DNA from 3 places in the Azospirillum sp. Marseille-Q6669 genome. Region 1 is predicted to be linked to each of the others. Evidence: predicted binding sites of a transcription regulator. Region 1 holds the regulator's gene; each other region holds the start of a gene.
What was found. The regulator PhoB, encoded in region 1, activates phosphate uptake and scavenging genes when phosphate is short. The targets are predictions, from matches to a motif close to TNTCATAAAACTGTCA.

Region 1 (2,262 bases):
ACGCCTACGAGCGCGATATCGACGCCGAGGCCGTGCGGCTGCTCGCCCTGCGCCAGCCGCTGGCCCAGGACCTGCGCGAGATCGTGTCGGCGCTGAAGATCGCGTCGGATCTGGAGCGGATCGGCGACTACGCCTCCAACATCGCCAAGCGCTCGCTGGCGCTGGCCCAGGTGCCGGTGGTGCGCCCGGCGGCGGCCATCCCGCGCATGGGGCGGCTGGTCGAGTCGATCATGAAGGACGTGCTGGACGCCTACATCGAGCGCGACGTCCAGCGCGCCATCGCCGCCTGGGAGCGCGACGAGGAGCTGGACGACCTCTACACCAGCCTGTTCCGCGAGGTCCTGACCTACATGATGGAGGACCCGCGCAACATCACGCCCTGCACGCACCTGCTGTTCATGGCGAAGAACCTGGAGCGGATCGGCGACCACGCCACCAACATCGCCGAGACCATCCATTATCTGGTGGTCGGGACGACGCTGCGCGCGGCGCGCCCGAAGAACGACGGCAGCAGCTTCGCCGTGGTCGAGCCGGGTGGTTCGGTCATGGATGCGGCCACGGAGGCGGTGGAACGGGGATTGCCGCGGGACGGCGGCCCGGATAACGATGGAGCGGGACATGCCGCGTGACGGCGAGACGCGCAGTGGGAGCGGGACAAGCATGAATTCGGCGCTGAAGCCGCTCGTTCTCATCGTCGAGGACGAAGCCGACATCGTGACGCTGCTGAAGTACAATCTGGAGAAGGAAGGCTTCCGCGTGAACGCCGCCACCGACGGCGAGGAAGCTCTTCTGCTGGCCGGGGAGCAGACGCCGAACATCGTCCTGCTCGACTGGATGCTGCCGCTGATGTCGGGGCTGGAGGTTTGCCGCCAGATGCGCCGCAACAGCAAGATGCGCGATATCCCGATCATCATGCTGACCGCCCGTGGCGAGGAGGCGGACCGCGTGCGCGGCCTGAACTCCGGCGCCGACGACTACATCACAAAGCCCTTCTCCCCGACCGAACTGGTCGCCCGCATGCGCGCCGTTCTGCGCCGCTCGGCCCCCGGCATGACGGACGAGACGCTGCAGTTCGCCGACGTGACCATGGATCTGGCCGCCCACCGAGTGCGCCGGAACGGTCGCGACGTGCATCTGGGGCCGACCGAGTTCCGCCTGCTGCGCCATTTCATGCAGCATCCCGGCCGCGTCTTCTCGCGCGAGCAGCTTCTCGACGTGGTGTGGGGCCACGACGTCTATGTCGAGCCGCGCACCGTCGACGTTCACATCCGCCGCCTGCGCAAGGCGATGAACGAGGAGACGGAGATGGACCTGATCCGCACCGTCCGCTCGGCGGGCTACGCGCTGGACAGCAAGTCCGTGTGAGCGGCAGGAGTTTTGGGGGGCAATAGGGTTTTCACGGATTTGGACACGGATTTCACGGATTTTTATACTCGTGCGCAGCTCGTGTCGGATCGATCAGCTTGCACGAAGCAAGTCCAAGAAAAATCCGTGTCATCCGTGCTTAAATCCCTGCAATCCGTGTGAATTTTGTTGTTCGCCGAGAATCCGAAGAGCTGCCCTCACCCCTCCAGCAGCCCCACCGCCTCCCGCAAAATCGCTACCTTCGGGCCGAAGCGCTTTGCCGGGTCGCTGTCCTCGATGAAGCCGATCATCATGCGCAGGGCGTGCGCCACCCGCGGTGCGAGATCGGGATGCGCCGTCACATGCTGCGCCAGATGGACCAGCGCGTCCCGGTAGGGGCGGCCCTCGAAGCCCTCCGCGGCGATCGCCTCGAAGCGGTTCGCCTGTTCGATCACCAGGCTGTGGTCGTCGGTCATCGCGCTCACACGAACAGGATCGCGCCGGTCTTCGGCGCGTCGTTCAGGAAGGTGACGACGCCGCCGGTCATCACCGGCACGTCGAGGCGCAACTGCACACCGGCAGGCAGGCCGAGCGCGCGCAGCCCCATTTCGCAGGCCATGACCGTGACCTTCAGCATCACGCAGGCCTCCAGCAACTCCTCGAAGCCGGCCAGTCCGTTGGCGGTGAAGGCGGCGTCGCGCTCCGCCGGGCGGCTGCCGTCGTCGGCGGGGTCCAGCCGGTGCCAGCCCGGCGCGCCGTCCGCACCCTCGGCCAGCAGCGTGTTCAGGGCGCGGCCGGTGAAGAACAGCGTGACCTTGCGGTTGGTCGCCGCCGCCGCGCTGGCCATCACCAGGGCGTAGTGAACCCGGTCGAAGCCGCCCGCGAACAGGACGATGGACAGGGACTCAGGACCTTCCA
Region 2 (2,262 bases), on a different contig from region 1:
CTTAGAGACCAAAGTAATTATCGAATGTTCCCAAGTAATTTTCCCAAGAGATCCCTTAACGGACTCTTAAAAAGCTGTTCAGCGCGCCAGCACCGGCAGGACCCACGGGGCCAGCGCGATCTCCACCGGTAGACGGGCGATCACGTCGCCGTCGCCCTGCACGGGTTCCCCCACCGGCCCATCGATGACCACCCGCCGGGCCGGCAGGATGCGGTAGTCGGGGAAGCGCGGCAGACGACCGGCGGTGACGCCCCACAGATAGCGCAGGGTGTTCCCCCGCCCCGCCCGCGGGAACAGGCAGACGTGCAGCCGCGGGTCGGTCAGCCGGGCGTCGGGCGCGCAGACGAAGCGCCCTCCGTAGAAATGCCCCTTGGCGACGATGACGGAGGCGACCTCCACCGGCTCCGCATCGTCCACCGCCACGCGGTAGGGGCCGCCGCCGCCCGCGGCGATCCGGGCCAGCGTTTCCATCGCGTAGGCACCCTTGCCGATCAGCCGCTTCAGCCGCATGTCCACCCGCTCGACCACGCGGGCGTCCAGGCCGGCACCGGCCATCATGGCGAAGGCGCGTCCATTCGCCACACCCAGATGCACGGGCAGCGTGCGCCCTTCCGCCAGCACCCGCGCCACGCCCTCCGCATCCAGGGGCAGGTCCAGTTCATGGGCGAGCACGTTGGCGGTGCCCAGCGGCACGATGCCTAAGGGTATTGTCGTTTCCCCGCGTCCGCGCGCGCCCAGCCCGTTGACCACTTCGTTGATGGTGCCGTCGCCACCCGCGGCGACCACCGCGTCGAAGGCGCCAGGGGCCACCGCGCGGGCCATCGCCTCCGCGTCGCCGCGCCCGCCGGTGGCCCGAAGCGTCACCGGGGCCCCGTAGCGCTGCTCCAGCAGTTCCAGCACCGCACCCAGACGGCGCGCCCGGCGGGCGCCGGCCACCGGGTTGTGGATGACCAGAAGACGACGCCGGGTCGCCGCGGCCGGCCCGGACGCCTCAGGCACCGATTCGCCCCCGTCAGCCACACCAGCCTCCAATATGACCATCCTGTGTCAGTTTTGATGAAGTCATTTTTCGCCTTTGTTACGCTAACAAGAAGTCTTATCGAAATTATAGGCTCCTACAAATGCGAACACTTGAAAACATTGTCAAGACAATGGCCCACGGATATAGGGAAGACGTTTTACCGAAACCTTGCCGGAACGGCGATGGAGCGGGGCATGAACGCATCACGCGACGTCAAGCGATACCGCAGCATCTGGATCTCCGACGTCCATCTGGGCACGCGGGGATGCAAGGCGGAGTATCTTCTCGATTTCCTGAAGCACAACGAGTCCGACCACCTCTATCTCGTCGGCGACATCGTGGACGGCTGGCGGCTGCGCAAGACATGGTACTGGCCGCAGGCGCACAACGACGTGGTGCAGAAGATCCTGCGCCGGGCGCGCAAGGGTGTGCAGGTCTATTACATTCCCGGCAACCACGACGAGGCCGCCCGCGATTACGTCGGCCTGCAGTTCGGCGGCGTCCAGGTGGTCGAGGAGATGATCCACGTCACCGCCGACGGGAGGCAGCTTCTGGTCACCCATGGCGACCGCTTCGACGTGGTGGTGAAGTACGCCCGCTGGCTGGCCTTCATCGGCGACAACGCCTACGTGTTCCTGCTCCAGGTCAACACGCTGTTCAACTGGGTCCGCCGCAAGCTGGGCTTCCCCTACTGGTCCCTGTCCGCCTTCCTGAAACACAAGACGAAGACGGCGGTCGAGTTCATCGGCAATTACGAGACCGCTCTCGGCGACGAGGCCCGGCGCCGCAGGGTGGACGGGGTCGTCTGCGGCCACATCCACACCGCGGAAATCCGCGACATGGAAGGAATCCTCTATTGCAACGACGGCGACTGGGTCGAGTCCTGCACCGCCTTGGTCGAGCATCCCTGCGGCCGGCTGGAGATCATCGATTGGGCGGCGGACATCCGCCGGCGCGTCGCAACGACGCTGCCCGCCCGCATCCCGGCCAAGGAGAAGCCGGAGACTGTGAAGGAGAAGGCCTCCAAGGAGTCGGTTGCGGCGTGAACATCCTGATCGTCTCCGACGCCTGGCTCCCCCAGGTCAACGGCGTGGTGCGCACCATCGGCACCGTCCGCTCGGAGTTGGAGGCCATGGGCCACCGGGTCGAGGTGATCGGCCCCGACCGCTTCCGCACCGTGCCCATGCCCACCTACCCGGAAATCCGGCTGGCGCTGGGCGCGGGGCGGCGGCTGAACGCGA
Region 3 (2,262 bases), on a different contig from region 1:
ACATGATCTTCTGCATGCGCTGCACGTTGGTCAGCTTCGCCGGAGCCGCCGGGGCCTCGGCCTTCGGGGCCAGCGGCTTGATGGCGTCCAGGCCGACCGTGCCGGGGGCGTGGGCCTTGGGCGGGGCCAGCGCGCCGGTCTTGGCGAGCACGGCCTCCAGAACCTCCTCGATCTTCTCGTGGCAGGTCTGGCAGGAGCCGCCGGCCTTGGTGTAGTGGGTGACCTCCTCCAGCGTGGTCAGGCTGTTGACGGTCACCGCGCGCTCGATCATCGCCGCGTCGATGCCGAAGCACTTGCAGACCAGCTCGCCTTCCTCATGGTCGTCGACCCATTCCTCGCCCTTGAAGTTGGCGATGGCGGCGCGGAGCGCCTCGGCGCCCATGACCGAACAGTGCATCTTCTCCGGCGGCAGGCCGCCCAGATACTCGGCGATATCACGGTTGGTGACGGCCAGCGCCTCGTCCACCGTCTTGCCGATGATCATCTCCGTCAGCGCCGACGAGGACGCGATGGCCGAGCCGCAGCCGAAGGTCTGGAACTTCGCGTCCTCGATGACCTGGCTGTCGGGGTTGACCTTCATCATCAGCTTCAGGGCGTCGCCGCAGGTGATCGACCCGACCTCGCCCACGGCGTTCGCCTCATCCAGCGCGCCGGCGTTCTTCGGGTTGAAGAAGTGTTCCTTGACCTTGTCGGTGTAGTTCCACATGACGCCTTGCCTTTCCCGCGTTACCGGGTGGGGGGAGTGTGTTCGGGGTTAGTGGGCGGTGCCGCAGCCGCCGGCCGCTGGCGCGGAGGAGCAGCTGCCCCCCGGTCCCGCCGAGAAGGACTTGCCGCAGCCACAGCTGCCCGTCGCGTTCGGGTTGTCGAACTTGAAGCCCGCGCCCTCGACCCCTTCGACGAAATCGACCACCACGCCGGTCAGGAAGGGCTGGCTGGTCGGATCGACGAAGATCGTCACCGGGCCGAAGGTCAGCACGGCGTCTTCGTCGCCTGCCGTGGCCTCCAGCCCCATCTGGTACTTCATGCCGGCGCAGCCGCCGTCCGCCACCGCGATGCGCAGCCCGGCCGCAGCACCGCCGGACTTCGCCAGCACGCGCTCCAGGGTGTTCACCGCCGCATCCGTCAGGGTCACCATGTCTGCCGCCTCCAAATGCTCCGTCGGGCATGCCGACCGATCCTGGTCATAGAACAGCAAGCGGCGTGCCAACTACTAAGATATTGATTTTGAATGATTGTCAGGCCGGCGGGCTGATGCCTTCCCGACAATTGTCAGGTCGGACCCCTGTCGGGTTTATGACATCCTGCGACGAAAGGACGCACAATTTGTTTATGGGCTTTTGCGAAGTCCGCTTGCGGCTCATACAGAATTGTCGGTCAGGCGCACAGTGTCGGAAAACAACGGAAGGGAACGGGTGATGGAGCGGCCGGTCGAACTGCGGATGTCCAACGGGCGCATGGCCTTCGGCGAGGTGCCGGAGCACATCGACGAGAAGCTGCAGGAGGCGGTGAAGGCCCGCCCCGACGCCGTGGCCTGCGAGGCCCTGCTGTGGGAGGCGCACCGGATGGGGCCGCGCGTCCTGCCGGTCTTCTACGCGCTCTACAAATTCTACTTCAACCGCAAGCGCTTCGCGGACGCGGAGCGAGTGGCGACGATCGGGCTGGACGCGGCGGCGCGCGAGGGCGGCTATCCCGGCGATTGGCGGAGTCTGCGCGCGGACAGCGCGGATTGGACGAAGGAAGGGCCGCCGCGCTTCACCCTCTTCACCCTGAAGGCGCTGGCCTTCATCAGCCTGCGCAGCGGGCGGGTGGAGGAGACGAGGGCGATCCTCGCCAAGCTGGCGGAGATCGACCCGCAGGATCAGGTGGGCTATGGCGTCATCGCCGCGCTGGTGAAAGGGCTGGACGGGGCGGCCTAAGCGTCAGGGGGAATAGGGCAATCAATAATGGGGAATTAGGCCCCGCACGTAATCGACGCTGACGGCGGATTGCGCCGATCCCGCCGCCTCGGTGATTTGGGCTGGATTGCTGCGGTTTATGCCGTGATCTTTGGGAACGTCGAACCTGTACACGGCACCGGGCTTTGCGGATGACAGGATCGGGTCGAGGGCGCGCAGCCAAGCGCGTCGATCAGGGAGCGACTCGCCGCCGGATGGACCGGCGATAAGGGGCTTGATGGCCGCGTCCTCGAGCGAGAATTCAGAATCTTTCTCCACGGTTCGGGAGGAGGGCAGGCCGGCGCGCTCCGACAGGATGGCGGCGGCG

Region 2: ACWPXE_RS21070 (diacylglycerol/lipid kinase family protein) is a predicted target of PhoB. The motif match lies at 1,046-1,061, and genes of this name have one in related genera.
Region 3: ACWPXE_RS19000 (HesB/IscA family protein) is a predicted target of PhoB. The motif match lies at 1,284-1,299, and genes of this name have one in related genera.

What each region holds. Positions count from the first base shown of each region.
Region 1 covers NZ_CBCOOP010000005.1:183,631-185,892, reverse strand. Annotated here, with positions in the region: gene phoU (phosphate signaling complex protein PhoU) at 1-629, shown strand, start outside; gene phoB (phosphate regulon transcriptional regulator PhoB) at 661-1,365, shown strand; gene ACWPXE_RS26160 (hypothetical protein) at 1,563-1,820, opposite strand; gene ACWPXE_RS26155 (DsrE family protein) at 1,826-2,262, opposite strand, start outside.
Region 2 covers NZ_CBCOOP010000003.1:791,635-793,896, reverse strand. Annotated here, with positions in the region: gene ACWPXE_RS21070 (diacylglycerol/lipid kinase family protein) at 79-1,020, opposite strand; gene ACWPXE_RS21065 (UDP-2,3-diacylglucosamine diphosphatase) at 1,216-2,067, shown strand; gene ACWPXE_RS21060 (glycosyltransferase family 4 protein) at 2,064-2,262, shown strand, end outside.
Region 3 covers NZ_CBCOOP010000003.1:349,433-351,694, forward strand. Annotated here, with positions in the region: gene nifU (Fe-S cluster assembly protein NifU) at 1-706, opposite strand, end outside; gene ACWPXE_RS19000 (HesB/IscA family protein) at 755-1,135, opposite strand; gene ACWPXE_RS19005 (hypothetical protein) at 1,416-1,916, shown strand; gene ACWPXE_RS19010 (hypothetical protein) at 1,938-2,262, opposite strand, start outside.